3 regions of the Halomonas sp. PBN3 genome follow, and region 3 is predicted to be linked to each of the others. Evidence: predicted binding sites of a transcription regulator. Region 3 holds the regulator's gene; each other region holds the start of a gene.

Region 1 (2,263 bases), on a different contig from region 3:
GTCGGCCTTGCGGAACCACAGCTTGGCGACCACCAGGGCGGCGATCACCCCGCCGGCGGCGGCGGCGTTGGTGTTGACCAGCACCTGGGCCATGTTGTTGGCGGAGGCGACGTCGGAGACCTTCAGCTCGGAGCCGCCGTTGAAGCCGAACCAGCCCATCCACAGGATGAAGGTGCCGAGGGTGGCCAGCGGCAGGTTGGCGCCGGGGATGGCGTAGATGCTGCCGTCCTTGCCGTACTTGCCCTTGCGCGGGCCAAGGACCAGCACGCCGGCCAGGGCCGCGGCCGCACCGGCCATGTGCACGATGCCGGAGCCGGCGTAGTCGGAGAAGCCAGCCGCGGAGAGCCAGCCGCCGCCCCAGGTCCAGTAGCCGGAGACCGGGTAGATCAGGCCGGTCATCACCACCGCGAAGGCGAGGAAGGCCCACAGCTTCATGCGCTCGGCCACCGCCCCGGAGACGATGGACATGGCGGTCGCCACGAACACCACCTGGAAGAAGTAGTCGGCGCGCATGGCGTAGTAAGGGGCGTCGTCGCCGCCAGCCAGCACGGCGTCGATGCCGTTCTCGCTGCCCAGCAGCACGCCGAGGTTGGGCAGGATGCCGCCCTCGGGGCTCGAGTACATCAGGTAGTAGCCCACCAGCAGGTACATGGTGCAGGCGATGGCGAACAGCGCCACGTTCTTGGTGAGGATCTCGGCGGTGTTCTTGGCGCGCACCAGGCCCGCCTCGAGCATGGCGAAGCCGGCGGCCATCCACATCACCAGCACGCCGCAGATCAGGAAGTAGAAGGTATCGAGCGCATAGCTCAGTTCGGTCAGTTCACTCATGGTGGATTCTCCAGTCGGGGAAGCGGCAGTCGGTCATGGCTCAGACGGCATCGGCGCCGCGCTCGCCGGTGCGGATACGGATCACGTCCTCCAGCGGCGTGACGAAGACCTTGCCGTCGCCGATCTTGCCGCTGCCGGCGGCCTCGCAGATGGCGTCGAGCACGCTTTCCAGGCGGCCGTCGTCCACGGCGATCTCGATCTTGACCTTGGGCAGGAAGTCGACGACGTACTCGGCGCCGCGGTAGAGCTCGGTATGGCCCTTCTGGCGGCCGAAGCCCTTGACCTCGGTGACGGTGATGCCCTGCACGCCGTTGTCGGCCAGCGCCTCGCGGACGTCGTCCAGCTTGAAGGGCTTGATGATGGCGGTGATCAGCTTCATGTCCTGTCTCCTCGTGGGGATGGGAGGCAACCCGATGGGGCGGCTGCACTGGCCGATGCGCAGGGCGTGCCAGCGGGAAATAACCTTTCTACTGATCAATGAGTTACGGCGCTTGTCGCCGGAGGGCATGGGGGCGTTCGCATGGCGAGGGCGGCGCGATGCACCGTCCTGGTGCGTCGACCAGGGCGCCGATGCGCCCTGACGGGGCAGGCGCGGTGAGCAGGAGGGCATGCGTCGTGGCCACGCCCCGCGTATCCTGTAGGCATTCATCGACCAACAGGAGATGCGTCATGGTGACCCACGACAGGATCGGCCGCCTGGCCCAGCAGATCGGGGAGCGCCTGCAGGGGGCCTCCCAGGCCCCGGAGGAGATCCAGAAGGGCGTCCAGCAGGTGGTGAAGGGCGCCTTCGACCGCCTGGAGCTGGTCTCGCGAGAGGACTTCGACATCCTCATGGACGTGCTGCAGCGCACCCGCTCTCGGGTGGAGTCGCTGGAGAAGCAGGTCGCCGCCCTCGAGGCACTGGTGGAGGCCCAGGCCGGCGGCAGCGCCGCGGCGGCCGAGGGCGCCGATGCCCCGGCGACGGACGATGCGCAGGAGGGCGCCCAGCGCCAGGGCGGCGACGCCGCCTCTTGAGGTCGCGCCGGGCGACCCGCCGCGCCCTGGACTAGCCTGAGAGCAGTCCATCCGCGAGGGAACGCCCATGACGCTGGCGATCGTGCATACCCGGGCCGGGCTCGGCTTGGAGGCACCCGAGGTGCAGGTGGAAGTACACCTCTCCAACGGCCTGCCCAGCATGACGCTGGTCGGGCTGCCGGAAACGGCGGTGAAGGAGAGCCGTGAGCGGGTGCGCAGCGCCCTGGTCAACGCCGGCTTCGAGTATCCACTGCGGCGCATCACCCTCAACCTGGCGCCCGCCGACCTGCCCAAGGAGGGCGGGCGCTTCGACCTGCCCATCGCCCTGGGGCTGCTGCTCGCCTCCGGCCAACTGCCGCCTGGTTGCCTGGAGGCGACCGAGAGCGTCGGCGAGCTGGCGCTGGACGGTGCCCTGCGCCCC
Region 2 (2,263 bases), on a different contig from region 3:
CGCGCCCACCCATGGCGTTGGGCTGGCCGGTGATCGAGAACGGCCCCGCTCCGGGCAGGCCGATCTTGCCGCCGGCCAGATGACAGTTGATGATGGCGTTGCCCTTGTCGGTACCGCTACTCGACTGGTTCACCCCCTGGGAGAACAACGTGACCACATGCAGGTGGCTGGCGAACCAGTAGAAGAAGGTCTCCAGACGTTCCGCATCCAGGTCGCAGTCGGCAGCGATGGCTTCCACACCGGCCTCCTGCTCCCGCGCCGCGGCCAGCGCCTCCTCGAAGCCCTGGGTATGCGCCTCCAGATAGACCCGGTCGAGCTTGTTGCGCGCAGCCATCCATGCCAGCAGCCCGGTGAACAGGCGGGCGTCGCTGCCCGGCTTGAGCCCCAGGTAGAGGTCGGCGAGCTCGCAGGTATCGGTCACCCGCGGGTCGATCACCACCACCCGCAGCAGCGGGTTGCGCTGCTTGGCCACCTTGAGGCGCTGATAGAGCACCGGATGGTTCCAGGCCAGGTTGGAGCCCACCAGCACCACCAGCTCGGCCTCTTCGAGATCCTCGTAGCAGCACGGCACCGCGTCGGCGCCGAAGGCGCACTTGTGGGCCGCCACCGCCGAAGCCATGCACAGGCGCGAATTAGTATCCAGGTGCGGCGTGCCGAGAAAGCCCTTGAACAGCTTGTTGGCGACGTAATAGTCCTCGGTGAGCAGCTGCCCGGAAAGGTAGGCGGCAAGTGCCTCGGGGCCGTGGGCGTCACGCACCTTCCGCAGGCGGCTGGCCACCGCTTCCAGCGCGGTATCCCAATCGCTCTCCACACCGTCGACGATGGGCCGGGTCAGACGACCGCCATGACCCAGCGTCTCGTGCAGGGCCGAGCCCTTCACGCACAAACGACCGAAGTTGGCGGGGTGCTGCGGGTCGCCCTGCACGTCGACGATCTCGTTCTTCTCGACGCTGGCCACCACGCCACAGCCAACGCCGCAGTAGGGGCAGGTGGTTCGGGCCTCGCGCATGTCGATCTCCTCTGGAGAACTCTTGAAACGACGATCTCGAAACGACGACGCCCGCCAACTCCCCGAATCATGCTGAGGGAAAATTGGCGGGCGTCGTTGCCGCTCGGGCGCTGACGGTGCGCCCATGTCGATATTTACTGATATGGATCAAGCAGAAAGCGTGCCATGGTGAGAATAACCATCCCCTTTCAGGCAGATGTCACACTTTGCCTTAACGCCCAGGGACTTGTTTCATGCTGCTTCGCACCATGACCCGGCGCCTCGGGCCAGCCATGCACCAGGCTGGTGCCGAGTGGCCAATTCCGCAGCCGCTGTGCGGCCTTTCGCCCACCAGGAGAGTGACGACTGGCGGGCGCATGGACGTGAAGAAGCACAACTGGAATATCTCTTGCATGTTTCTTGCCAGATGCCCGGTAGCAAAACCAGAGCCAGACCCGATAACGCCAGACACGAGCGATGCCTATGCCCTCACCCCTGAACATTCTGCTGGTCGACGACGAGGTAGTTCGCGCCGCCATGGTCGAGGAAGCGCTGATGGCCGAGGGGCACCGGGTCATCTGCCGGCTGACCAGCCCCGCCAGCCTCAACGAGATGGTCGCGCGTCACCAGCCCGACGTGGTGATCATCGACATGGAAAGCCCCGACCGCGACACCCTGGAGAGCATGGCCCTGCTCAACCGCGAGAACCCGCGGCCGGTGGTGTTCTTTGCCGACCAGCATGACTCCGACATGCTGCAGGCAGCGCTCAAGGCCGGGGTCAGCGCCTACGTGGTCGACGGCCTGGTGCCCGAGCGGGTCAAAGCCATCGTCGAGGTAGCCATTGCCCGCTTCGACGCCTTTCACAGCATGCGCCAGGAGCTCGACAAGGCACGCAACCAATTGGCCGAACGCAAGCGCATCGAACGCGCCAAGGGCCTGCTGATGAAGCATCAATCCTGCGACGAGGAGCAGGCCTACCGCATGCTGCGCAAGCTGGCCATGGACCGGGGCCAGCGCATCGCCGAGGTCGCCGACAGCGTCATCGACGTACTCGACCGCCTGAACCTGACATCGCCCCAGGGGCGAACCGCTGACAAACGGGGTCCCCGCTCATGAGCCACCCGCACCATCACGCCACCTCGCCGGAACTGGCACGCCTCACCCTCGGCTTCGTGCCCCTGCTCGATGCCGCTCTGCTGATCGTCGCGCGCGAACGCGGCTGCTTCGCCGACCAGGGGCTCGACGTCTCCCTCTCGCGGGAGAACGCCTGGGCCA
Region 3 (2,263 bases):
GCTCCTTCTCCACGGACAGGGTCACCTGCACGGTGGTGATGTTGTCGTAGTGGCGCTCCACGCGAGTCAGCTTCTCGTTCACATAGTCACGCAGGGCATCGGTCAGTTCCACATGATGGCCGGTGATATTGACTTGCATGACACGCTCCTTGCTCGTTGGTTGTGATTCGATTGTAACCCTTTTTCCTGCCTTGCATACCCCCCGCGCCAGGCGCGTGGGACGGCGCCTTGACGCGGGTCAGCGGAGCCGCTTGCGCTCGCTGGAGGAGGGGATGCCCATCGCCTCGCGGTACTTGGCTACGGTGCGGCGTGCCACCTTGATGCCGGCCTCGTCCAGCAGGGCGACCAGCTTGCTGTCGGAGAGCGGCTTGCGCGGCGGCTCCTCCTGGATCAGCTTGCGGAGGCGGGCACGGATGGCGGTGCTGGAGTGGGCGTCGCCGTCCCCCTCGCCACCCACCTGGCTGGAGAAGAAGTACTTGAGCTCGAAGACCCCGCGAGGGGTATGGATGAACTTCTGGGTGGTGACCCGGGAGATGGTCGACTCGTGCATCTCCACCGCCTCGGCGATGTCGGCCAGGATCAGCGGCTTCATCGCCTCCTCGCCCTGCTCCAGGAAGTCGAGCTGGCGTGCCAGGATCTCACGCCCGACCCGCAGCAGGGTGTCGTTGCGGCTGGCCAGGCTCTTCATCAGCCAGCGCGCCTCCTGCAGGTGGTCCTTGAGGAAGCGGTTGTCGTCGCTGGTGTCGGCGCGACGGATCAGCGCCGCGTAGTCGGGCTGGATGCGCAGCCGCGGCAGCGCCTCGGGGTTGAGCTCGACCCGCCAGCCATGACGGTCGTGGTAGGCGACCAGGTCGGGAACCACGTAGTCGTCGGTGACCCCGGCGAAGGCGCTGCCGGGGCGTGGGTCCAGGGCGCGCACCAGGGCGATGGTGGCTTCCAGGGCGGCGTCGTCGAGCCCCAGGCGGCGCTTGAGCAGGCGGCGGTCGTCGCCGGCCAGCGCCTCCAGGAACTGGCGCACCAGGCGCCGCGCCTGGGGCAGGCAGGGGGTGTCGTCGGGGAGGGCGGCGAGCTGCAGCGCCAGACACTCGCGCAGGTCCCGGGCGAAGACCCCGGTGGGTTCGAACTGCTGCAGGCGCAGCAGCACCGCCTCCACCTCGCGGCTGCGCAGCCCGGCCAGCCCCTGCGCCCTGAGCCCCTCGCACAGCTCGTCGAGGGGACTGGACAGGTAGCCGGCGTCGTCCACGGCATCGATCAGGCTCTCGGCGATCTGGCGCTCGCGCGGGGCCAGGTCGCTCATCGCCAGCTGCCAGGCGAGGTGGCCGCGCAGGCTCTGGCCCTCGGCCTGGCGTTCGAAGTCGGGCCCCTCGCCGCCCGCCGGGGCGGCTAGGTCCGTGTAGGTGTCGGACCACTCGCTGTCGGTGCTCAGCTCCGCGGGGATCTCGCTTGCCCACTCCTCCTCGGGCGTTTCCACGCTGGCCTGCTCGCCGAACTCCTCGTCGAGCTCCAGCAGGGGGTTGGACTCCATCGCCTGCTGGATCTCCTGGCGCAGGTCCAGGGTGGAGAGCTGCAGCAGGGCGATGGCCTGCTGCAGCTGGGGCGTCATGGTCAGCTGGGTGCCGACCCGCAGCTGCAGGGAAGCCTTCATGGCCATGGGAGGCGTCCTCCTGGCGTGTCGGAAAGCCTCACCCTAGCGCCTGGCGACGACGCGCGCAAGCGTGGCTAAAGCAACTTCCGTGCCAGACGCGCGAGGCGTGCCACAAGCGAATAACGATATGGTGGTCAGCGGCTTGGCGCGCATGTCCGCTTCAGAGCCGGAAGTCCTGCCCCAGGTAGACCTCGCGAACCCGCTGGTTGGCGAGGATCGCCGCGGCGTCCCCCTCGGCGATGATCTTGCCGTCGCCGACGATGTAGGCGGTGTCGCAGATGTCGAGGGTCTCGCGGACGTTGTGGTCGGTAATCAGCACCCCGATGCCGCGGGCCTTAAGCTGGCGGATGATCCCCTTGATCTCGCCCACCGAGATGGGGTCGACCCCGGCGAAGGGCTCGTCGAGCAGGATGAAGGCGGGTTCGGTCGCCAGGGCGCGGGCGATCTCGACCCGCCGGCGCTCGCCGCCGGAGAGGCTCATGCCGAGGTTGTCGCGGATGTGGTTGACGTGGAACTCCTCGAGGAGCTCCTCCAGGCGGGCGTGGCGGGCGGCGCGGTCAAGGTCGCGGCGGGTCTCGAGGATCGCCAGGATGTTGTCGGCCACCGACAGCTTGCGGA

Evidence for each region. Region 3 encodes sigma-54, which starts transcription at its own class of promoters, with help from an activator protein. Its sites were predicted from a motif close to TGGCACNNNNNTTGCTNT; they were not measured.
Region 1: Q673_RS19445 (P-II family nitrogen regulator) is a predicted target of sigma-54. The motif match lies at 1,262-1,279, and genes of this name have one in related genera.
Region 2: Q673_RS26530 (nitrate reductase) is a predicted target of sigma-54. The motif match lies at 1,158-1,175, and genes of this name have one in related genera.

Annotation. Positions count from the first base shown of each region.
Region 1 is NZ_AXCA01000002.1:24,441-26,703, forward strand. Features, by position in the region: gene Q673_RS19440 (ammonium transporter) at 1-828, opposite strand, end outside; gene Q673_RS19445 (P-II family nitrogen regulator) at 869-1,207, opposite strand; gene Q673_RS19450 (accessory factor UbiK family protein) at 1,498-1,842, shown strand; gene Q673_RS19455 (YifB family Mg chelatase-like AAA ATPase) at 1,910-2,263, shown strand, end outside.
Region 2 is NZ_AXCA01000156.1:4,774-7,036, forward strand. Features, by position in the region: gene Q673_RS26530 (nitrate reductase) at 1-1,009, opposite strand, end outside; gene Q673_RS26535 (ANTAR domain-containing response regulator) at 1,472-2,104, shown strand; gene Q673_RS26540 (CmpA/NrtA family ABC transporter substrate-binding protein) at 2,101-2,263, shown strand, end outside.
Region 3 is NZ_AXCA01000157.1:174,508-176,770, forward strand. Features, by position in the region: gene hpf (ribosome hibernation-promoting factor, HPF/YfiA family) at 1-139, opposite strand, end outside; gene Q673_RS27490 (RNA polymerase factor sigma-54) at 239-1,651, opposite strand; gene lptB (LPS export ABC transporter ATP-binding protein) at 1,806-2,263, opposite strand, start outside.